DNA from 2 places in the Streptomyces sp. NPDC048106 genome. Region 2 is predicted to be linked to the other one. Evidence: riboswitches for the same ligand, from Rfam matches in the RefSeq annotation. Region 2 holds a riboswitch; the other holds the start of a gene.
The links. A riboswitch is a leader RNA that binds a small molecule or an ion and turns the genes downstream of it on or off. The one in region 2 is predicted to bind ZMP and ZTP.
Positions count from the first base shown of each region.

Region 1: another riboswitch for ZMP and ZTP. It lies ahead of AB0927_RS16580 (glycine hydroxymethyltransferase); the one in region 2 lies ahead of AB0927_RS27030 (bifunctional 5,10-methylenetetrahydrofolate dehydrogenase/5,10-methenyltetrahydrofolate cyclohydrolase).

Region 1 is NZ_JBEZND010000013.1:173,473-177,838, reverse strand. It holds gene AB0927_RS16590 (hypothetical protein) at 73-444, shown strand; gene AB0927_RS16585 (glutathionylspermidine synthase family protein) at 458-1,642, shown strand; ZMP/ZTP riboswitch at 1,719-1,807, shown strand; gene AB0927_RS16580 (glycine hydroxymethyltransferase) at 1,841-3,292, shown strand; gene trpS (tryptophan--tRNA ligase) at 3,443-4,366, shown strand, end outside.
Region 2 is NZ_JBEZND010000030.1:9,076-13,441, forward strand. It holds gene AB0927_RS27015 (MBL fold metallo-hydrolase) at 1-397, opposite strand, end outside; gene AB0927_RS27020 (S-(hydroxymethyl)mycothiol dehydrogenase) at 397-1,485, opposite strand; gene AB0927_RS27025 (nuclear transport factor 2 family protein) at 1,814-2,179, shown strand; ZMP/ZTP riboswitch at 2,558-2,638, shown strand; gene AB0927_RS27030 (bifunctional 5,10-methylenetetrahydrofolate dehydrogenase/5,10-methenyltetrahydrofolate cyclohydrolase) at 2,664-3,524, shown strand; gene AB0927_RS27035 (alcohol dehydrogenase catalytic domain-containing protein) at 3,620-4,366, opposite strand, start outside.

The sequences.
Region 1 (4,366 bases), on a different contig from region 2:
CCGTCCACAACCTCCCCGGACAGAACATCTAGGCTTGCCGCACCGCTCATCGCACACGGGGGAGACACGAACATGGCCGAAACGGCCGAGAACAGGCGAAGGTTGCGCTCCGGCACGGTGGTCCTGGGCGGTGTCGGCCTGCTGGCCGCCGCGCTCACCGCCTGCTCGTCCGAGCCGGACAAGCGCTGCGTGGACCAGGCCAGCTACGACTACGCCAAGGGCTACAAGGTCGTCTCCGGCAAGAACTGCGGCTCGGGCAAGACGCGGGTCGACGGCGCCTGGTACTACGGCGGGAAGAAGAAGGGCTCCTGGGTGGACGGCGGCTCCTTCACCAAGCCGTCGCACGGCTCGGGCCACTCCACGAGCCACTCCTCGACGCACTACGGCACCGGCGGGGTGCACCGCGGCGGCTTCGGCGGCGGTTCGCACAGCTCCGGCGGCTGACCGGGGCCGTCGGATGGAACGCCGTACCACCACCCCGCGCCCCGACTGGCAGCGGACCGTCGAGGAGCAGGGGCTGATCTACCCGCTCACCCGCCACCCCGACGGGAGCCTGCGCCCCTACTGGGACGAGAGCGCGTACTACGTCTTCTCGCTCCCCGAGGTCGAGGCGCTGGAGGAGACGGTCGCCGAACTGCACGCCATGTGCCTGGCGGCGGCCGACCGCATGGTGGCCGAGGACCGACTCGCCGACCTCGGCATCACCGACCCGCGGGTGGCCACCGCGGTCACCGAGTCCTGGCACCGCCGCGCCGAACTCCCCTCCTTCTACGGCCGGTTCGACCTGCGCTACGACGGCACCGGCCCCGCCAAGCTGCTGGAGTACAACGCCGACACCCCCACGTCCCTGGTGGAGGCCGCCTCCCCCCAGTGGTTCTGGATGGAGGACCGCTTCCCCGGCGCGGACCAGTGGAACTCGCTGCACGAACGCCTGGTGGACTCCTGGCGCAGGCAGGCCGCGCTGCTGCCGCCCGGCAGCCCCCTGCACTTCGCGCACTCCGCCGCCGACGAGCTGGGCGAGGACCTGATGACGGTCGCCTACCTGAAGGAGACCGCGGAACAGGCGGGCCTGGACACCGACTGGCTCGCCATGGAGGAGATCGGCTGGGACACCCTCTCCGGCCGGTTCGTGGACAACCGGCTCCGGTTCATCCGCGCCCTCTTCAAGCTCTACCCCTGGGAATGGCTCACCGCCGACGCCTTCGGCGGCCACGTCCTGGACACCCTGGACAACGGCGGCGGCACCGGCAGCACCCTGTGGATAGAGCCCGCCTGGAAGATGCTCCTGAGCAACAAGGCCCTCCTGGCCGTCCTCTGGGAGCTGTACCCCGGCCACCCCAACCTGCTCCCGGCCCACCTCGACGGCCCCCGCGACCTCGCCACCACCACCGGCTACGTCGCCAAACCCCTCCTGGGCCGCGAGGGCGAGGGCATCACCCTGCACCCGCCGGGCACCCCGCCCGCCGTCCGCCCCGACCCCTGCTGCTACCAGCAGCTCGCCCCCCTGCCCGCCTTCGACGGCAACCACGTCGTCCTCGGCGCCTGGGTCATCGGCGACGAACCCGCCGGCCTCGGCATCCGCGAGTCGTCGGGCCCCATCACGGACGAGTACGCCCGCTTCCTGCCCCACGTGATCCTCTGACACCACCGGACCGCTCATTTCGTCGCCCGCATGGTGGACGCCGGATCTCTCCCGCGGAACCCGGCCGGTACGCTGAGCCACGGGCCGTGACTGGCGCGCTGGGATGGGACCGACCATCAGGGAGCGGCCCTGCGGGAATCAGAGCCGTGCGCCTGGGCCGAACGTGAACGCTGAAACGCACGCCGTCCGGAGGTCCCCATGCCAGAGCAGCAGCCCCTGTCCACCGAGTCCACCGCCTTCCGCGCCGCCCTCGACGTGATCCGCGCCGTGGAGCCGCGGGTCGCCGACGCCATCGGCCAGGAGGTCACCGACCAGCGCGCGATGCTCAAGCTGATCGCGTCCGAGAACTACGCCTCTCCGGCGACCCTCCTCGCGATGGGCAACTGGTTCAGCGACAAGTACGCCGAGGGCACCGTCGGCCGCCGCTTCTACGCCGGCTGCCGCAACGTCGACACCGTCGAGTCCCTCGCCGCCGAGCACGCCCGCGAACTCTTCGGCGCCCGGCACGCCTACGTCCAGCCGCACTCCGGCATCGACGCCAACCTCGTCGCCTTCTGGGCCGTGCTCGCCGACCGCGTCGAGGTGCCCTTCCTGGCGAAGGCCGGCGCCCGCCAGGTCAACGACCTCACCGACGCCGACTGGGCCGAGCTGCGCCAGGCCTTCGGCAACCAGCGGATGCTCGGCATGTCCCTGGACGCCGGCGGCCACCTCACCCACGGCTTCCGCCCGAACATCTCCGGCAAGATGTTCGACCAGCGCTCCTACGGCACCGACCCCGCGACCGGCCTCATCGACTACGACGCGCTGCGCGCCCAGGCCCGCGAGTTCAAGCCGCTGATCATCGTGGCGGGCTACTCGGCGTACCCCCGGCTGGTGAACTTCCGGACCATGCGCGAGATCGCGGACGAGGTCGGCGCGACCCTCATGGTCGACATGGCCCACTTCGCCGGTCTCGTCGCGGGCAAGGTCCTCACCGGCGACTTCGACCCGGTCCCGCACGCCCAGATCGTCACCACCACCACCCACAAGTCGCTGCGCGGCCCGCGCGGCGGCATGGTGCTGTGCGACGACTCCCTCAAGGACCAGGTCGACCGCGGCTGCCCGATGGTCCTCGGCGGCCCGCTGCCGCACGTCATGGCCGCCAAGGCGGTCGCCCTGGCCGAGGCCCGGCAGCCCGCGTTCCAGGACTACGCGCAGCGCATCGTGGACAACTCCCGCGCGCTGGCGGAGGGCCTGAAGCGCCGGGGCGCGACCCTCGTCACCGGCGGCACCGACAACCACCTCAACCTGATCGACGTCGCCGGCTCCTACGGCCTCACCGGCCGCCAGGCCGAGGCCGCCCTCCTCGACTCCGGCATCGTCACCAACCGCAACGCCATCCCGGCCGACCCCAACGGCGCCTGGTACACCTCCGGCATCCGCATCGGCACCCCGGCCCTGACCACCCGGGGCCTCGGCACCGCGGAGATGGACGAGGTGGCGGCCCTGATCGACCGCGTCCTGACGGCGACCGAACCGGGCACCACCAAGTCGGGCGCCCCGTCCAAGGCGGCCCACGTCCTGGAGGAGAAGGTGTCCCAGGAGATCGCGCAGCGGGCGACGGACCTGGTCGCGGGCTTCCCGCTGTACCCGGAAGTCGACCTGGGCTGACAACCGCCTGGGGGCGCGACCGGCCACGACCGGCCCGCGCCCCCCTGCACCGCCCGCACCGCGCGGGACGACCTCACGGGACCTCCCACCGCACGGGGCCTTCCACAGCAGGGGCCGATCCCACTCCCGGCCGATGAGAGAATGGGCGACATGGCCTCTGCTGAAAAGCCCCGCGTGCTGTCCGGCATCCAGCCCACCGCCGGCTCGTTCCACCTCGGCAACTACCTCGGCGCCGTCCGCCAGTGGGTGTCCCTCCAGGAGACCCACGACGCCTTCTACATGGTCGTCGACCTGCACGCGATCACGGTTCCCCAGGACCCCAAGGAGCTGCGGGCCAACACCCGCCTCGCCGCCGCGCAGCTCCTTGCCGCCGGTCTGGACCCGGACCACTGCACCCTGTTCGTGCAGAGCCACGTCCCCGAACACGCCGAGCTGGCCTGGGTGATGAACTGCCTCACCGGCTTCGGCGAGGCCAGCCGCATGACCCAGTTCAAGGACAAGTCCGCCAAGCAGGGCGCCGAGCGCGCCTCGGTCGGCCTGTTCACGTACCCGATCCTCCAGGTCGCGGACATCCTGCTGTACCAGGCCAACCAGGTGCCGGTCGGCGAGGACCAGCGCCAGCACATCGAGCTGACCCGCGACCTGGCCGAGCGGTTCAACGGCCGCTTCGGACAGACGTTCACGATCCCGGAGCCGTACATCCTCAAGGAGACGGCGAAGATCTACGACCTCCAGGACCCGGCGATCAAGATGAGCAAGTCGGCGTCCACGCCGAAGGGCCTCATCAACCTCCTGGACGACCCGAAGACCACCGCCAAGAAGGTCAAGAGCGCGGTCACCGACACCGACACCGTGATCCGCTACGACGCGGAGGCGAAGCCCGGCGTCTCCAACCTGCTCACCATCTACTCCGTGCTCACCGGCAAGTCGGTCGCCGAGCTGGAGCGGGAGTACGAGGGCAAGATGTACGGCGCGCTCAAGACCGATCTCGCCGAGGTCATGGTCGAGTTCGTGACGCCGTTCCGCGAGCGCACCCAGCAGTACCTGGACGACGCCGAGACGCTCGACTCGGTC
Region 2 (4,366 bases):
CCGCGCCGGGGGCGTGCCCCGGAGTGTGCAGCACCGTGAGGTCCGCGCCGGCCGCCTCGATGACCTGGTCGTCCACGAGGAGCCGGTCGGGTTCGCGGTCGGGGTGGGTCATCCGCCACAGCGGCAGGTCGTCGGGGTGCAGCCAGATGACCGCGCCGGTGCGGTCGGCCAGTTCGGGCGCCGCGTCGATGTGGTCGTTGTGCGCGTGGGTGCACACGATGGCGGTGAGCCGGCGGTCGCCGACGGCGCGGGCGATGGCTTGGGCGTCATGGGCGGCGTCGATGACGATCGCCTCGTCGTCGTCGCCGATGATCCAGACGTTGTTCTCGACGTCCCAGCTACCGCCGTCGAGGGCGAACTTCCCTGCGGTGACGAGGCGTTCGATGCGGGCGGTCATCACAGCACCACCACCGAGCGCAGCACGTCGCCCTGGTGCATTCGCTCGAACGCCTTCTCCACCTCGTCCAGCTGGATGGTCTCGGTGACGAACGCGTCGAGCGGCAGCCGGCCTTGCAGGTGCAGGTCGATGAGCATCGGGAAGTCGCGGGAGGGCAGGCAGTCGCCGTACCAGCTGGACTTGAGGGCGCCGCCGCGGCCGAAGACGTCCAGCAGGGGCAGTTCGAGCTTCATCTCCGGGGTGGGCACGCCGACGAGGACGACGGTGCCGGCGAGGTCGCGGGCGTAGAAGGCCTGCTTGTACGTCTCCGGGCGGCCGACCGCCTCGATGACGACGTCGGCGCCGAAGCCGCCGGTCAGCTCGCGGATGGCCTCGACCGGGTCGGTCTGCTTGGAGTTGACGGTGTGGGTGGCGCCCAGGGCGCGGGCCTTCTCCAGCTTGCGGTCGTCGATGTCCACGGCGATGACCTTCGCCGCGCCGGCCAGGTTGGCCCCCGCGACGGCCGCGTCGCCGACGCCGCCGCAGCCGATGACGGCGACCGAGTCGCCCCGGCCGACATTGCCGGTGTTGATGGCGGCGCCGATGCCGGCCATCACACCGCAGCCGAGGAGGCCCGCGACCGCCGGGGAGACGGACGGGTCGACCTTGGTGCACTGGCCGGCCGCGACGAGGGTCTTCTCGGCGAACGCGCCGATGCCGAGGGCCGGGGACAGTTCCTGGCCGGTGGAGGCGAGGGTCATCTTCTGCTTCGCGTTGTGGGTGTTGAAGCAGTACCAGGGGCGGCCACGCAGACAGGCCCGGCAATTGCCGCACACCGCACGCCAGTTGAGGATGACGAAGTCGCCGGGCGCCACCTCGGTGACACCCTCGCCGACCGACTCCACGACACCGGCGGCCTCATGGCCGAGGAGGAAGGGGAAGTCGTCGGAGATGCCGCCCTGCTTGTAATGCAGATCGGTGTGGCAGACACCGCAGGCCTGGACGCGTACGACGGCCTCGCCCGGCCCCGGATCCGGCACCACGATCGTCTCGACTCGTACGGGCTCGTTCTTGCCCGGTGCGATCACGCCGCGTACTTCCTGCGCCATGGTCTGGTTCCTTCCATCGAGTGCTTACGATGCTGACCCTACGCGCGTCCCCACATGCGGCGGGACGGGCCACGGCGGTGATCGTGGATCTTTCCCTCCGACGGCCAGCCGCGACCCGCGTCCGTCCGGGGCCGCGCGTCGGGACCCCACGTCGGGACCGCACGTCGGGGCCCCACGTCGGGCCCCGCGTCGGTGACCTGGTGGAGTCCGCCGAGCCGGTCGCAGCGCGCCCCGCGCGCTTGCCGAGGCCGCCGGGCCGGAGGACGCTCGAAGACGGGGCCGTACGGTCCGCCGCACCGGGCCGCGAGCGCCTGAAGGAGGTCACCACATGGGCACCGCGACAGGCTCCGCCTTCGACACCGAGACACTGCGCCGGGGCATCGAGGGGAACACCGGGAACACGCTGCTGGCCCTGTACGCGGACGACGCGGAGATCCGCATCATCGACCGCAACACCCAGCCCAGCCATCCCAAGGTCCTGCACGGCCGCGGGCAGATCGCCGAGATGCTCGACGACGTCTACCGCCGCGACATGACCCACAAGCTGGACCGGTGCGTGGTGCAGGGCGACCACGCCGCGTTCACCGAGTCCTGCCAGTACGGGGACGGCACCCGTGTCCTCGCCGAATCCATGATCACGCTGCGGGACGGGAAGATCGCCGAACAGATTCTGATCCAGGCATGGGACGAGTAGGCAGGAGGTTCGCGAGGATCCAGGTCAGCTCCCGGCTGACCTGGACTTTCTCGGCTCGCGCGGTGGCGGGCCGGGCGCGGCCCCGGCGACGCGGGCCGGTGACCGCGGCGGGCGCCCCGGTGACCGCGGCCGTGCTGCGGTCGGTGCTGAAGGCGGTGCGGGTGCGCCCGCGTCCCGCGGTGCCGCGTGCACCGCGTGCACCGCGTGCACCGCGGCTCCGGCACGGCCGGTCTCGGTGAGGTCCCCGACTCCCCTGACGCTGCCAGGACTTGGGGCGGATCTCGGGGCCGCGACGGCCGGGGCATGAGCGTCGCGACGGTGGCGGCGCGAGCCTCCCGACGCCCTGCCCCCGGCCCCGTACGCGCCTCGGTTACGCTGTACGCGGGCCGTGACTGGCGCTGAGGTGGAGTACCACCGGGGAGCGGCCCGTGGTGGTTGCCGCGCGCCTGGGCGAGAGAATCGATCCAGCTCAGGAGTGTGCCGCATGACCCAGGCCCGTCTCATGGACGGAACCGCCCTCGCCCGTCGCATCGTCGAGGACACCGCGCGCAGGGCCACCGAACTCACCGCGCGCACCGGTGTCGCGCCCTGTCTCGCGACCGTGCTGGTCGGCGAGGACCCGGCGTCCGTGACCTACGTCCGGATGAAGCAGAACCGCTGCCGCAAGGCCGGTATCACCTCCCGGCACGTGGCCCTGCCCGCCGACACGAGCACCGCCGAACTGGTGGGCACGCTGCGGGAGTTGTCGGCCGATCCGGCGGTGCACGGGATCCTGCTCCAGCATCCGGTGGGCGACCACATCGACGAGCGGGCCGCGTTCGAGGCGATCGCCCCGCAGAAGGACGTCGACGGGGTCACCTTCGCCTCATTCGCCACCATGAGCTTCGGTCTGCCGGGCTTCGTCTCCTGCACACCCGGCGGCATCCTGCGGCTGCTGGACGAGTACGGCGTCGACCCGGCCGGGAAGCGGGCCGTGGTGGTGGGCCGCAGCGCCATCCTCGGCAAGCCGGTGGGCATGCTGCTCCTGGCCAGGGACGCGACGGTGACGTACTGCCACTCGCGCACCCGGGATCTGTCGGCGGCCGTCCGCGAGGCCGACATCGTGGTGGCCGCGGTCGGCCGGCCGCGGCTGATCCGGGGCCAGGACATCAAGCCCGGCGCGGTCGTGATCGACGCCGGCTACAACCCGGGGAACGTCGGCGACGTCGACTTCGACTCGGCCGTCGAACGGGCCTCGCTGATCACCCCGGTGCCGGGCGGTGTCGGCCCGATGACGATCGCCACGCTGCTGGAACAGACGGTGACGGCGGCGGAGGCCGCCGCCGGGGGGCTCGCGGCGGCCTGAGCGGGGGGGGGCGGGGCCGCGGCCGCAGTCCGAATCGGACGCGGTGGCCGGGCCCGGCCGCCCTTCGGGTACTCACCCGGTGGTCAGTCGGGCACTCACCCGGTGGTCAGCACCATCCGGAACCGCGCACGCCCCGCCATCATCTTCTGGAACGCCGCGTCCGCCTCCGCCAGCGGCACCTTCTCCGTCATCGGCCGGATGCCGTGCAGGACGCTGAACGCCATCGTGTCCTCCACGTCCCGCGAGGTCCCGGACGGGTGGCCCCTGAGCACGCGGCCGGCCATGAGGAGCTGGGCCGGGCTGACGTCGAGGGGCGTGGTGTCGGCGCCGATGGCCACCAGCTCGCCGCGGTGGGCCAGGCCGTCCACCGTGGCGGAGATGGCCTCGGAGTTGCCTGCGGTGGCCAGGACGACCTTGGCGCCGCCGAGGGACTGGAGCCCCTCGGCGACCGGGGTCGCGGCGGTGCTGTCGATGTAGTGGTGGGCGCCGAGCTGCTTGGCGAAGTCGGCCTTCTGGGGGCCCCGGGCGATCGCGACCGTCTCGAAGCCCATCGCGGTCGCGTACTGCACCCCGAGGTGCCCCAGTCCGCCGAGGCCGAGCACCGCGACCAGGTCACCGGGGCGCCCCGCGCTGCGCCGCAGCCCGTTGAACGTGGTCACACCCGCGCAGGCCAGCGGTCCCGCGTCGCTCGCGGCCAGCGCGTCCGGGATCCGGGCCAGGGCGTCGGCGGGCGCGATCACCTGCTCGCCGAAGCCGCCGTCGTAGGTCCAGCCCGGCACCTCCAGGTTCTGGCACACGATGAAGTCACCCTCACGGCAGGCCCGGCAGTGGCCGCAGCTGCC